Regions from separate parts of the Paenibacillus sp. JJ1683 genome, predicted to be linked through region 1. Evidence: riboswitches for the same ligand, from Rfam matches in the RefSeq annotation. Region 1 holds a riboswitch; the other holds the start of a gene.

Region 1 (7,804 bases):
ATCCTCCGGACACATCCATAATATTACCCGTTATAAAATCCGAATGCTCCTCACACAAATAGGCGATCACTCGCGCAATGTCCTCTCCGCTTCCTGGACGCCCACGCGGTGTCTCTGTATCCTGCATGCCGATGACATCGGCAATCGACTTTTCCTTGTTCGCTCCTCGGATATCCCCGGGACAGATCATATTGACCGTGATGCCATGGGGAGCTTCCTCTACAGCCAGTGACTTCGTAAAAGACACCAGCCCCACCTTAGCAGCTGCGTAGACGGCGCGATGCGGCCAAGCCCTTGCTTCTCCAGCATGACCAAAGCCAAAATGAATAATACGTCCCCATTGCTGGCTACGCATGTGCGGCAATACCAAATGATCCAGCAACATGGTACCGACCAGATTCCCCTGTATCATGGCATGAATTTCAGCTACACTATAATCCGCAAACAGACGGCGTTCCCGGATGAACGGTCCAGCATTATTCACCATAATATCGACTCCGCCCAGCCGATCCTGCACTTCACCGATCAGCCTGGTGATATCTTCCTGAACCGAGATATCTGCTTGTAAAGACAGGCAGCGTACTCCCTTTGACTCAATTACCCGCTTAAGCGCTTCGGCTTCAGCCTGGCTATGGACATAATTCAGGGCAATGTCACAACCTTCATCAGCCAGACGCAGAGCGGTCATTTTACCTAAACCTTTGGCACTACCCGTTATGAGTGCGACTTTGTCTCTCAACAGTTTTCCTCCTCTTCACAGAGAACGGTCACCCCCAAGTATAAAATATTTAAGCAATCCCTACAACTCCAACCAAAAAGAAACCCCAGTCCTCTTGTTCAAGAGAAGCTGGGGTTTACGTTCAGCGCATTCTTAGTTTCTGCTTAAAATGCAGGGATAATTGCGCCTTGATATTTGTCTTCAATGAATTTTTTAGTTTCTGGAGATTGCAAAGCTTTAAGCAGTTTTTGGATCGCTTCGGAATCTTTATTATCAGGACGTGCTACCAGCACGTTAGCATATGGTGAATCTTTGTCTTCCAGTGCCAATGCATCCTTGGTCGGATTCAGCTTGGCTTCCAAAGCGTAGTTCGTGTTGATCAACGCAATATCCACTTCAGGCAACTGACGTGGCAGCATAGCTGCTTCCAGCTCCTTGAACTTCAGGTTTTTCTTATTTTCAGTAATATCTTTTACAGTAGCTTCAATGTTGCTAGCATCTTTCAGCTTGATCAGACCTTGTTTCTCCAACAGCAGCAATGCACGACCTCCATTGGTTGCATCGTTCGGAATGGCTACTGTTGCACCATCTGGAAGTTCATCAAGCTTTTTATATTTTTGGGAGTAGATACCGAATGGCTCCAGATGAACCGCGCCAACAGAAACCAGATCCATTTTACGCTCTTTGTTCATCACATTCAGGTAAGGTACATGTTGATAAAAGTTAGCATCCAGTTGCTTGTCAAACAATTGCACGTTCGGCTGTACATAGTCGTTAAACTGAACGACTTGAAGACGAACCCCTTCTTTTTCCAACTGAGGCTTGATTGCTTCCAAAATTTCCGCATGAGGCACAGGAGAAGCTCCAACTTTCAGTTCGACTTCACGGGGTGACCCGCCTGTATTTTCGGCCGCATTGTTTGTATCCGATGTTGTGCTCTTTGTACCGCAAGCAGCCAGTACCGCAATTAATGTCAAGCTCAATACAGCCAATACCCATTTCTTCATGTTGTTACCCCTCCAATAATTTGTAATATTCAGGATCAGACGTCCTGATCAATAAGGATATCTATATGTTTTCCCTATTTTCGAGTATAATGCCGCACGAGACGGTCTCCCGCCATTTGCAGCAATTGAACCAATACGACCATCAGCACGACCGCAACGATCATTACAGCCGTTTCGTAACGATAATAGCCGTAGTTGATAGCCAGTGTACCCAGTCCACCGCCCCCGATCATCCCGGACATTGCCGTGTAGGATACGAGTGTAACGACGGTAATGGTTAATGCGGCGAGCAGGCCCGGCAGTGCCTCACGTAACAGCACACGCCGGATAATTTGTCCTGTCGAAGCCCCCATCGCTTGTGCAGCTTCAATGACACCCTTGTCCACTTCACGTAGTGACGTTTCGACAAGACGTGCGAAGAAAGGAGCAGCCCCGATAACCAATGGCGGAATGGTTCCCAGCACCCCGGTCGAGGTACCTACCAACGATCGTGTAAAAGGAATAAGTGCGACGATCAAGATGATAAATGGTACGGAACGCAAAATGTTAACGACGAAAGATAATACAACGTATATCACCTTCATCAGAGTCAACGAGGAACGGCTTGCCAGAAACAACAATATACCGAGCGGCAAACCAATAACGAGGGTGAACAATGCAGATGCCCCGAGCATCTGAAGGGTTTCCAGAGTAGAATTCCCTAGCTCTTCCCAACTCACTTGCGAAAAATCAAGTTCGCTCATTGTCCGATCACCTCCACATCGAGTCCTTGCCCTGACACTTCGCGCAGCGTATGTTCTATATCTGAATGGTTTCCTTCAAAACGAACGATCAGCTGTCCATATGGTACGTTTTTAATCGTAGAGATGGTGCCCTGTAAGATTGCAAAATCAACACCTGTACTTCGAGCCGTACGCGATAGAATTGCATCATAAGTTTTACTGCCCAAGAAGGAGATACGTACCACCTGTGCCGATTCGCCGCTACCTGCTGCTGCAATCGCTGCTTGTAATTCCTCAGGATGTTCTGCCTCCCGCTGGATAAAATCCTTAGTCACCTGATGCTGTGGCTTCAAAAACACTTCCGCCACCGGACCTTGCTCCACGATATCGCCCTCATGAATGACGCCAACTCGATCACATATACTTTGAATGACATGCATCTCATGAGTAATCAATACGATAGTCAAATTAAAGCGCTGGTTAATATCCAACAGCAATTTCAGGATAGACCCTGTCGTCTGCGGATCAAGCGCAGACGTCGCTTCGTCACACAGCAGCACATGCGGATCACTAGCCAGTGCCCGTGCAATCCCTACCCGCTGCTTCTGTCCACCTGAGAGCTGTGACGGATATTTTCCACTGTGTTCTTTCAGTCCCACCAATTCCAGCAGCTCGCGAACTTTCTTGTCTAGCTCCTGCTTTGGGGTATTTACCAGCCGCAATGGAAATGCAATGTTGTCATACACTGTCGCCGAAGACAACAAATTAAAATGTTGAAAAATCATTCCGATTTTTCGGCGTTGCTTCTGTAACTGGGCTTGACTCACAGTCACAAGGTTAACCCCATCTACCCATACTTCGCCTGAAGTAGGGCGTTCCAATAAATTAATACAGCGGATCAACGTACTTTTGCCCGCCCCGGAATGACCAATCACCCCGAATATTTCTCCACGCTTTATAGAAAGGTTCAACCCGGACAACGCATTAACGCGTCGGTTACCTTTACCATAATGCTTGGTTAATTGCTTAAGCTCTATCAACGTGCTGCGACCTCCTTCACTTCTTTCTTACCCTGTTAACCAGTTGTCATCTCTCGGGATTGTATAAAATCACTATTTATTTATACAAAAAAGAGCCCCTTTCACAGAATGAAAAGGGCCCCACCTTGCGAACCTTTTCTCATCTGCCAAAATCGCTATAACTCTAGCGGTTTTGTAGGAATTAGCACCATATGTTCCCTCCCGGTGCATTACACCGGGAAAGAACGGGTTGCCGGGCTTCATCGGGCCAGTCCCTCCACCTCTCTGGATAAGAAAAATATGTTAAACTCCAGCTTTAGCTGTCCGTTAAGTTTATATAAAAAAAATAATTCAAGCATTTTTCTGAAACTAGGTTTCAGTATAGATAGTTTACATTGCTTTGTCAAAGGATATTTTCTGTCATAATTATGGGCGCACTGCCCGGTTCTCCCATTGTTTCGCAGTATAAGAAAATGCTTTTGATAGCGACTGGCATACCATTTCCAAGCCCTGCTGCAAATCTTCCAGATGGTGATCAAGGTCCTCCAGTTGGATTTTTCCATATAAAGCACGGTGACGTTGCCAGAGATCGTCCTGCATTTCCGTGTTCATATAATGTATTTCCGTATTTCGACGCTTACGCAGGCGATTGATGGCATCGTTGTATGTGTCCTTGATATCATTTAAATTATCAGTCAATACAGGATGCATTTTGAGATACTTGAGCTGTCTCAACACGGTAAAATACGAATAATGCGCCTTATACTGCCCTGTTTTTAAATCATACAAATCATTCATCCAGTTACCAAGCTTATCCAAAATAGAGAATACCCGCACAAACCCATCCTTATAAAAGAAAACATACAAAGCATAATCGGATTTTTCATCCTTGCTCATATCTTCAGCGTATCCGGCTTTCACTCTCATACGGAAAAAGGCGGCAGCATGATGGCTCTGCTCCAGTTCATCCAAAGACGACATCAGACCACGTGTTAAAATATCCGCCTTCCGAAAGTCATGGGTAGGATCACCACTGGCCTGGATTTGCCGTTCCAGCAAATGTAACATGTCTGACATGCTATTCATGGCATCCAGCAGGACGCCATGATTTTCACGTGGGGGCTCGCCCAATAGCTTGCGTATCATGCTTCACGCCTCCTTCATATCTGTAAAATCCGGCTGTTAGATGCTTGAATAGGCGTCAAGCGAAATAACTCGTCCACCGTTGATCTACAAGCTTAACTATATCCTCACGCGGTAGCACCTCATCAGGGTAGCCTGGCTTCATACGTGCATCCACTACAATCGGCAGCTTATAGTTCAGGTGATGCAAACGTACTTCGCTGTCGGCGTACATATCTGTAGCCGGGTTAAAGCGTGTGAATACCGTCCACAGGAACGAGGCTTGGGAGCGAACAACTTCTTTGGCATCGTCCACGATAAAGACAAGCGGCCACTCTTGCTCACCCGCAGCTAATCGCTCCAATACACGCGCAGCGAGTTCAGGCTCCTGCTCAAAGGACGAGCCGGATATAACCAGGCAACCTCCGCAATAGGGTTCGATTTCACGAATTCCCGGCAGATCGCCGCCTTCATAAACGCGAGGCAATTCACGCACAGGCTCGCCTACCCCCATCAGAATCGCCTTGCTGCCGTGATTCAGCTTGCGGCCCGTGTAATCGAGTGTATCGTGAGACGTATGGTTAAAAATAAACAAATCTCTGGCTGGATTAAATCGCTCCAAAATGGTTTCTAGCAACAGGTTAAAGTCGGATAAATCGATCACCCGATCCGTCAGCATCAGGAATTTGGTCAACGACAATTGACCTTGACCCAGAATGGTAAAGCCGGATACCAGCGCTTCACGGGAGTAGCTTTCACGTACGACTGCCGCTGCCAGCGCGTGTACACCTGTTTCTGCATATGCCCATAACGACTTGACGGAAGGCATCACAAGCGGATAGGCGGGCGACAACAGACGTTGCAAAAATTCGCCGAGATAGTAGTCTTCCTGCCGTGGCTTACCTACAATGGTTGCCGGATAAATGGCATCTTTGCGGTGATGCATATGTTTGACATGAAACACAGGGAAATCATGTTGTAATGAGTAATAGCCAAAATGATCGCCAAACGGCCCTTCCGGGCGACGTTCATGAGGCGGCACATAGCCGCTGATCGCAAACTCGGCTTCTGCCGGAATGCGATGGCCTCCAAGCGGGTCTTCTGTCATGGGCAGCTTGCCCCCCATAATCAGAGAAGCCAGCAACAGCTCTGGCAAGTTTTCCGGGGCAGGAGCAATGGCAGACGCAATCAGAGCAGGCGGGCCACCGATGATGATCGTCGTAGGCAACGGCTCATTACGCAGCTCTGCCTCATGATAATGGAAGCCGCCGCCTTTATGGATTTGCCAATGAATCCCTGTCGTCTGATCATCATAAATCTGGATGCGATACATCCCCAAATTATGGTCCTTGGAATGGCCTGGCTTTTCGGTATACACGAGCGGAAGCGTAATGAACGGTCCTCCATCCTCGTGCCAACTGGTTACTCTAGGCAGCGGAGCCAGCGGAGCATCCGTACGGCGAACGCCCAATACAGGAGCTTCGTTATGAGATACTGTTTTTAGTCCTACTTTTAGCATGTCCTTAATCAGGCCACGTTCATTCCACAACGCTTTGGGTGTAGGTGGAAGCAGCGTCTTGGTCGCACCTACAATTGCATCCATCAGTTGCTCTGGACGAGGGCCAAAAGCCATGTCCACACGGCGATTCGTGCCGAACAAATTACTGGCTACAGGAAACGGGGTTCCTTTGACATTGGTAAACAGCAGTGCCGGGCCCTCTTCCTCAATGACTCTTCGGTGGATCTCAGCCAACTCCAAATAAGGATCGACAGGTGCTTCTATAATTTTAAGATCATTTTCTTTTCGCAGCGCTTCAATAAATTGGCGCAAATTCTGGTAGATCAACTGGATGATTCCTCCTAAGCAAATCAAGCCCTCGAGAAACTCGTGGGCCTGGTTTGTTTCTTATGATGTTATTATACGTGTTTCAACGCCTCTTGGGCAAAATACGTTTTATAATGATCTACGAAACGCTTAGGTACGCTGTGCTTGGGTCGGAACAAGCTTGCGGTCCGGTGACAATTGCCATACACGATAGCTCAGATAAGCCAAAACGGAGAACAACGATGCAATCACCAGCATATGTCCCAGCACGATAAACATGTAAATTTCAGGTCTGTTGACGTACAGCAAGATAATGCCAATCACTACTTGAAGAATGATCAATACGACCGATACGACACCTAGGGTACGAATATCCCGGTGATTCGGGTGATAACGGTACGAGTAGTGACCCACAGCCAAAATAATGACGAACAGCAGTCCGGCTGAAATCTGATGAAGCAGCAGTGGAGATATGAAGCCCCCAATATTTACAACCTTCTGGATGACCGAATGACTAAGCAACGCTCCTGAATAAACAGCAATATAGGTATAGATCGTTGATAGCCATATAAAGTTACGATAGCCCCGACTGACACGCCCAGGAATCAGACGTGGAGTGTAGCGTGAATCCGCATGCTCCTGCCAGGCTCCCAGCGTCATCATAGTCGCACTGGCAAAAGCGATAAGCGCAAAGCCAAAATGCAGTCCCATGACTGCAGCCGATTGGGAGAAGATGACAGCCAACGCCCCCATCGCACCTTGTATGATAACAAACAATAACGTGAGCAACGAGAATAGCTGTAAATCCTTCCGATGCTTCATAAACAGCAAAAAGCCGACAAACGAGGCAATAGAAAGAATTCCAGCCATGGCACTGACGGAGCGATGAGAGAACTCAATAAGGGATGCGATGGTATGTGCCGGAACCAGCTTACCATTACAAAGCGGGAATTCTCGTCCACAGCCGAGACCCGAATCCGTTCGCGTCACGACACCTCCACCGAAGGTAGCCAAAAACATGACAATGCATGTTACGAGTGCCAGCCATTTTAGTATTCTGATTTTGTTATTCAATGAATTCACCCGTATCCTTCCAAATATAATATTTATTCACTTTAGATGTTGTGAAATGATCACTTAAAGTAATTATAACTGATATATCGTTCCTTGACATACGAGCTTTGTTGACAAAATGTGAACGTGTCCGTAAGAAAGCCGCCTCCTTCGGAAGGAAGCGGCTTTCTGTATATCGTGATGATTAGGTTTCCCTTCGGAGCCCTCATACATACCTTTATCATTTATTTTGCCAAGTTAGCATGGACTTCTACAGCCCGGTCCAAAAACTGCTCGATTTCCTCGCGGGATTTACGCAGCCTGTTCACCAGACGTAC
Region 2 (7,804 bases), 2.8 Mb from region 1:
ATGTCATTTGCTGCTGGGATATGGGTGGAACGACATTCCGTGGGGAACATTTTGCTGCGTATAAGGGCAACCGTGCCGACGCGCCAGATGATTTGATTCCTCAATTTACTTTGATCCGTGAAGTGACGGACAGCCTCGGCATTCCCAACATTGGGGCGGAAGGCTTTGAAGCGGATGATTGTATCGGTACGCTCGCACGTCATTATTCGCAAAATGAGGATATGGATGTCATGATTCTCTCGGGAGATCATGATTTACTTCAATTGGTAGATGAGCGGACACGGGTCATTATTATGAAAAAAGGGCATGGAAATTATATGGTATATACCCCGGAGACCCTGCTGTCAGAAAAAGGGCTTAAGCCAAGCCAAGTGGTCGACCTCAAAGGCTTGATGGGTGATGCAAGTGACAATTACCCGGGAGTACGCGGAATCGGTGAGAAAACTGCCCTCAAGCTGGTGCAGGAGTACGACTCCATTGAAGGCATTCTGGAAAATCTGGATCAATTGACTCCATCGGTTCGTAAAAAGATCGAGAGTGATTTGGATATGCTGCATCTTTCACGCAAACTTGCTAAAATTCACTGTGATGTGCCTGTTGCGTGTGCTTTAGACAGCTGTCTGTTGACGCTGGATCACGTGCAAATTGTCGATAAGTTTGAGCAGCTTGAAATGAAGAGCTTGTGTACGTTGATGGGTGTCGCAACCGGATCATAATGAAGCTGTTAGGCTTGTGCTGTGCATTTCAGGTGGACTAAGTTATATAGGGATGCTGGCGCTTGGTGCGTTAGTGTCCTTATTTGTATACAACTAACTCAGCTTAGGTATATAACCATGTGAAGGATTTTATACAATTGTGATAAGGGGATTGACCTTAGGCTCGTTTCAGGTGAATATAATGGAGAGAGATCATGGAGAGGGGATTACAGCAGCTATGACAGTATTGGGAGCAATTGAGGCAGGCGGTACCAAATTTGTATGTGGAATTGGAAATGAACGAGGAGAAGTATTGGAAAGAGCAAGCTTTCCAACAACGACTCCAGCAGAAACCATGGAGAATGTCATTGCATTTTTTGAAGGCAAGGGGATTGAAGCGCTGGGTGTAGGCTCATTCGGACCGATTGATCCTATCGAAGGCAGTGATACATATGGTTATATTACAACAACGCCAAAGCCGCATTGGGGAAATTATAATCTGATTGGCAAACTGAAGGAGCATTTCGATGTACCTATGGGGTTTGACACGGATGTGAATGGAGCAGCACTGGGTGAGTCCATTTGGGGTGCGGCTAAAGGATTGGACAACTGTCTGTATATTACAATAGGTACAGGCATCGGAGCGGGTGCTTTGGTTGGCGGAAAGCTGGTACATGGATTATCCCACCCGGAAATGGGACATATTTTGGTACGTCGTCATCCAGAAGATCACTATGAGGGCACATGTCCATATCATGGAGATTGTCTGGAAGGACTGGCAGCGGGGCCAGCACTCGAAAAAAGATGGAAGGTTAAAGGGCATGAGCTTTCTGTGGATCACCCGGCCTGGGAAATGGAGGCGCATTATCTGGCCCAGGCTTTAATGAGCTATGTATTAATCCTGTCACCGCAAAAAATTATTATGGGCGGCGGAGTAATGAAGCAGGATCAATTGTTCCCGCTCATTCGTACCAAGCTTCAACAACTTTTAAATGGGTACGTACAGCATCCGAGTCTGACTACAGAAATTGAGCAATATATCGTATCTCCGGGCTTGGGTGACAATGCTGGATTGTGCGGTGCTCTGGCTTTGGCCAAGGAAAAGCTGAATTCTTAGAATTTATGGTTGACGGTACTCCAAGGTCCGGTTATCATATAGGCAACAGCATAGTACGGATCAAAAAGGGAAGCACCTTTCTTGCGAATACGCAGGATAGGTGCTTTTTTTGCGTTGTGTATTGTGCGAGTCAGTCATTTTAACCTTATGAGGGAGGAAGAACCATGGAGATTGTATTTTTAAATCGCTTGTCCAAACGGAATGAACAGGGCTGTGAGGACTTTGCGCAGGTATGGATCGGACAACATGAAGGGGGATGGAGTGCAGGCTGGAGCACACATCATGTACCAGATGAAAGTATAGACGACCTTTGGTATGAAGGCAGTTTGTGGCAGGAATTACTGCATGTATACCGTCATGAGCTGGCACTCAAGATGGCTGAGGGCTACAGGCCTCTAATTCATGGCGTTTTTCATGAGCAAGAAGGATCATCAGGACGTGGACAAACGCTACAAAAGCTGTATTGCTATAGTGATTTGTTTCCGCGTGATGAGGTGTATGAACAATTAACAATGTGGAGACGGCAAAAGGCAGCAACTGAGCGAAAAGCACCTTATTTTATCGCTACGAATCGACTACTTCGACTCATCAGCGTCTATCTTCCTCATACCGAAGAAGAATTGTTAGAACTACCTGGTATGGGCCTGGGTAAGGTGTCGCAATATGGGACGGAGCTATTGGCTATAACGAAACAAAATGATCGGACCACGCCCTTTCCGCTGAACTGGGTAACAGAGACACTTGAAGAAGAAGTTTTTTTGTCATGGCTGTACAAGCAAAAAGAAAACCAGTACAGACAGGAACTGAATAAGTTTAGCCTGACTAGAGCGATTATCGAAGGCATTTCGGACGGTCTTTCACTGGAGCATATCGGAATGAAGACAGGCTTGCACCGTCGAGAAATGATTGAAGCTGTGGAGCATTTGGATAGGGATGGAATGGATATGGAGAAGCTGATCCGCAAGGAATTGGCACATGTATCAGAGGAGGAGCAGGCAGCCATCTGGTCTGCTTATGCAGAGTTGGGAGATACGCTGCTCAAGCCCATTATGCTAAAAGTGTATGGAGAAGAAAAAGCGACGGAAGCAGGGCTGGATCAAATTTATGAGCGACTGCGACTGATTCGTATACGGTTCCGCCATCAGGAGATACCTGACCGACATGTTGGATAATATAGAGACGATTGAAAGTGTCCTAAAGTAAAAATAAGGTGCAACATAAAAAAAGCAGCAGCGAGTTCCTTATAGGAATCGGCTGCTGCTTTTGATGACCAAGCTTGAAAACCGAAATAATTCAAACCCAATCTTTCTTGCGGAAAATACAGAACATACTGACACCTAGTGCCACCATAATCCCAATGACGACAAAATAACCATAACGTGTATGAAGCTCAGGCATATTATCAAAGTTCATCCCATATATTCCGGTAATGACCGTCAACGGCATAAATACAGTTGTAATGGCGGTAAACACACGCATGATTTCATTAGCACGGTTGGCGATACTTGACTGATAAGCTTCTCTAAGGTTCCCCATCAAGTCGCGATAAGTTTCGAAAGTCTCCGAAATTTTCACAGCATTTTCATAAATGTCGCTAAAATATTTTTGTAGTTGATCGTCGATAAGCCGCAAATCCCGTTTGTTCAGGGTATTGATGACTTCCTTTTGTGGGCCGAGCACTTTTTTTAGCCATAGAATTTCACTGCGCAATCCGATGATTTCGTTCAAGTGCGACTTTTTCGTATGCATTAGAATGTCTTCTTCCAGCTTTTCAATACGAACTTCAATCCGGTCACCAACCAGAAAATAGTTATCAACGATCAAATCGACCAACAGATACATAAAACGGTCAGGCTGGCTAACTTCCTGCTCCCACAGCATAGGCTTGAGAGTACGAAGCTCATTGATTTTCTGCTTGGTCACCGTAATGATAAAATGGCGGCCGAGAAAAATGTTCAAAGCACGCAAAAATATTTCTTCATCATCAAAACGAATACTATTTACAACGATAAAATAATGGCTTTCATAAATTTCAATCTTTGGACGCTGTTCTTCTTCACTCAAACAGTCTTCTACTGCAAGATCATGCATAGAAAATAAGGGCTGAAGCACTGTCAGATCCTCGACATCGGCATCAATCCAATAAAAGCCTTCTGCCGGTGCAGTGAGCGCCATTTCAATTTCTTCGACAGGGGTAAAAACCCCGTTGTTAACCAAACGGATTTTCATATATGTCACTCCTTATGCTCCGTCGTAACGGAAATACGTTTACCTTAAGCATAAGGAATGGACTCAGTTAGCCAGTTAGCCGGTGCGGGTAAGCGTGCATACCATCAAAAGCAGAAGGCTTTTGGAGCATGCGGAGCCTGGCGTCCCGTCTTTCGGCAAGCTGAAGTCATTCCTATGCTGTTGTTCAGGGATCGCCGCCTATTCGGACTCGGGTCGCCTTCCATTCCGGATTCACCTCACATATGTTCTTTTTTAGGTTGCCACAGTATCGAAGAAAACACTCTAATCTACACTGTTGCACCGTATTTTTGCCTATTAGCACTTGTATAGTATAACGCTCGGCCTACGGCCTTTCAAGGGCAAAATCATGGGCTAAATCAACAGCAGTCATATGAGCTTCTGCGAAAGGGGGGGATATGATTTAACCTATGGAAAAGGTAGACAAAATGTGAATGCAGGGCACAAATTTACAAGTCCATCTTGACGAAGCCCAGCCGATGCATTAAAGTGAACAACAAGAACTTTGTGAACCCAAAATGAATATAGCGAAATCTTATCAAGAGCAGGTGGAGGGACTAGCCCGATGATACCCGGCAACCGGCGATTTTTATCGCACGGTGCTAATTCTTGCAGGACTCGCGCTTTGTACAAAGAAGCGTAGCCCTGACAGATGAGAGAGGCGCATATGGATACAAATATGACCTTTCTCTAACCGAGAAAGGTCTTTTTATTATATGCCCGGCATCTCTACCAGACGATTTTCGCACAACTTACCGATCAAGGAGTGAGTTTACATGCCGATTAAAATTCCAGATACACTGCCTGCTAAGGAAGTACTGGAGGGCGAAAATATTTTCGTAATGGACGAAAGCCTGGCTTATCATCAGGATATTCGTCCGTTGCGCATCGCCATTTTGAATTTGATGCCTACGAAGGAAACAACGGAAACCCAACTGTTGCGTCTGGTCGGCAATACGCCGTTACAAGTGGATGTCACGTTGGTGCATATGAAGTCACATGTATCTAAAAATACATCGCAAGAATATTTGAACATGTTTTATAAAACGTTTGATGAGATCAAGAACAGTCGTTTTGACGGCATGATTATTACAGGAGCCCCCGTAGAACAACTTGAGTTTGAGGATGTGACCTACTGGGAGGAGATCCGGCAAATCTTTGAGTGGACGAAAACAAATGTTACTTCGACCATGCATATCTGTTGGGCCTCACAGGCAGGCTTATACCATCATTTCAATGTTCCGAAATACGGGCTCGATACCAAATGCTTTGGGGTATTCCCACACACCGTTATTAAACCTAAAGTGAAACTGCTACGCGGCTTTGATGAACTGTTTTATGCTCCCCACTCTCGGCATACCGAGGTTCGGCGGGAAGATATTGACCATATTGCCGAATTAGAAGTTTTATCCGAATCCGAGGAAGCTGGAGTGTACCTGGTAGCCACGCTTGATGGTAAACAAATTTTTGTAACAGGGCATTCTGAATATGACCCACTTTCGCTGAAATGGGAATACGATCGCGATATAGCCAAAGGACTGGATATTGACGTCCCCAAAAATTATTATCCTAATGATGATCCTGGACGCATACCGCCCTCGATCTGGCGGGCTCATGCCAATTTATTATTTTCAAATTGGCTTAACTATTATGTATACCAAGAAACACCTTATGATATCGGACCTCAGATTTAAAAATGGGCTTGTAGTTTACCCTTATACAGTACCACCTTGCAGTAGCGCAGCAGTATAGTCTTGGACATCCATTTTTGCAGCATATGTTATAGCACCTACTATGGAAGTGAACAGGAGGATTCATATGAGTGATAAGCAGTGGAGAATCGAAAGCAGATTGGCACAAATCGGTTCAGTAGAGGAGCCAGTAACCGGGGCTGTTAATTACCCGATTTACCAATCTACGGCGTTCCGCCATCCCCGTCTGGGTCAAAGCACAGGGTTTGATTACATTCGGACGATTAATCCCACGCGAAAGGTACTGGAAGAGGCTGCTGCTGCACTTGAATCTGGTGATGCAGGCTTTGCTTGCAGCTCAGGTATGGCAGCGCTGCAAACGGTATTTGCTTTGTTTGGACAGGGAGACCACCTCATTGTATCGCTGGATCTTTATGGCGGGACCTATCGTTTGCTAGAGCGTATTTTATCCAAATTTGGTGTGACCGCAACTTATGTGGATACAAACGATCTCGAAGCACTCCAACAGTCATGTCGACCGAATACCAAAGCCGTATTCATAGAAACGCCTACCAATCCGTTAATGATGATTACTGATATTCAAGCGGTGGCTACATGGGCATCACAACATGAGTTGCTTACTATTGTAGATAATACGCTGCTAACACCATATTTCCAGCGGCCATTGGAACTAGGTGCGGATATTGTGGTACATAGCGCAACCAAATATTTGGGCGGACACAACGATGTGCTGGCAGGGTTGATTGTAAGCAAAGGAAAAGAGCTGTCAGCTGAAATTTCCTTCCTGCACAATTCCATAGGGGCCGTGCTTTCCCCAAGCGACTGCTATCAGTTGATGAAGGGGATGAAAACGTTAGCGCTACGTATGGATCGACATGAGCATAATGCTACGGTGTTGTCTAATTATTTACTGACGCATCCAGCAGTGGCGGAAGTATTTTACCCGGCGCTTGAGGGCCATCCAGGTCGTGAGATACAAAATAAACAATCCAGCGGAAACACGGGTATTTTCTCTTTCAAAGTAAAGGATGCTCGCTATGTGGAGCCTTTGCTTCGTCATATTAAGCTTATTGCGTTTGCCGAAAGTCTAGGCGGTGTGGAATCGCTAATGACCTATCCTGCTGTGCAGACACATGCGGACATACCGGCAGAAATTCGGGATGCAGTCGGGGTAGATGACAGGTTGCTTCGTTTCTCCGTAGGTATCGAGCATACAGATGACCTGATTGAAGATTTGCGTTCGGCACTGGAAGCGGCACGTCAAGAAGTAGAAGGAGGGGAGCAGCAATGATAGAGGATGCGAGGAAGATCGGAGAGGATCTGGACAAAGGGCGGAAATTCGCAACCAAGCTGCTGCATTTTGGCTCTGAAATTGATAGTGTTACAGGGGCATCAAGTGTCCCGATCTATCAAGCTTCGACCTTTCACCATCATGATATTTTTAATCCTCCACAGCATGATTATAGCCGATCAGGTAATCCGACACGACAAGCATTGGAAGATTATATCGCCTTATTAGAAGGTGGAGCTTGTGGTTTTGCCTTTGCATCAGGTATGGCTGCTATCTCCACTACATTTATGCTCTTATCCGCTGGTGATCATGTCATTGTTTCGGAGGACGTATATGGAGGAACATATCGACTGCTGACCTCCATCTTGAAACGGATGAATATCGAAACGACCTTCGTTGACATGACGGATCTCAACCTTGTGAAAGAGGCGTTGCAGGAAAATACAAGGGCTGTGTATATGGAAACCCCATCTAATCCGACCCTCAAAATTACCAATGTAGCTGGAATAACCTCTTGGGCTAGGGATAATGGACTTTTGACGTTGTTGGATAATACTTTTATGACACCTTATTATCAACGTCCGATTGAGCAGGGAGTCGATATTGTATTGCACAGTGCGACCAAGTTTTTGGGTGGACACAGCGACGTACTGGCAGGGCTTGCGGTAGCTCGTACCGAATCGTTGGGGAGACAAATCAAGCAGCTTCAAAATGGATTAGGTACTGTGCTGGCACCGCAAGA

What was found. Region 1 has a riboswitch for S-adenosylmethionine ahead of ACUC6J_RS19920 (methionine ABC transporter ATP-binding protein). Riboswitches for the same ligand answer to the same signal wherever they lie in the genome.
Region 2: another riboswitch for S-adenosylmethionine. It lies ahead of metA (homoserine O-acetyltransferase MetA); the one in region 1 lies ahead of ACUC6J_RS19920 (methionine ABC transporter ATP-binding protein).

Annotation. Positions count from the first base shown of each region.
Region 1 covers NZ_CM129820.1:4,632,551-4,640,354, forward strand. Annotated here, with positions in the region: gene ACUC6J_RS19905 (SDR family oxidoreductase) at 1-739, opposite strand, end outside; gene ACUC6J_RS19910 (MetQ/NlpA family ABC transporter substrate-binding protein) at 883-1,725, opposite strand; gene ACUC6J_RS19915 (methionine ABC transporter permease) at 1,800-2,468, opposite strand; gene ACUC6J_RS19920 (methionine ABC transporter ATP-binding protein) at 2,465-3,487, opposite strand; SAM riboswitch class I at 3,624-3,762, opposite strand; gene ACUC6J_RS19925 (Cthe_2314 family HEPN domain-containing protein) at 3,893-4,612, opposite strand; gene ACUC6J_RS19930 (UbiD family decarboxylase) at 4,668-6,434, opposite strand; gene ACUC6J_RS19935 (COX15/CtaA family protein) at 6,564-7,496, opposite strand; gene ACUC6J_RS19940 (thioredoxin family protein) at 7,712-7,804, opposite strand, start outside.
Region 2 covers NZ_CM129820.1:1,705,744-1,713,547, forward strand. Annotated here, with positions in the region: gene ACUC6J_RS07350 (5'-3' exonuclease) at 1-716, shown strand, start outside; gene ACUC6J_RS07355 (ROK family protein) at 934-1,812, shown strand; gene ACUC6J_RS07360 (HRDC domain-containing protein) at 1,977-2,984, shown strand; gene corA (magnesium/cobalt transporter CorA) at 3,106-4,041, opposite strand; SAM riboswitch class I at 4,592-4,718, shown strand; gene metA (homoserine O-acetyltransferase MetA) at 4,836-5,753, shown strand; gene ACUC6J_RS07375 (PLP-dependent transferase) at 5,878-7,062, shown strand; gene ACUC6J_RS07380 (aminotransferase class I/II-fold pyridoxal phosphate-dependent enzyme) at 7,059-7,804, shown strand, end outside.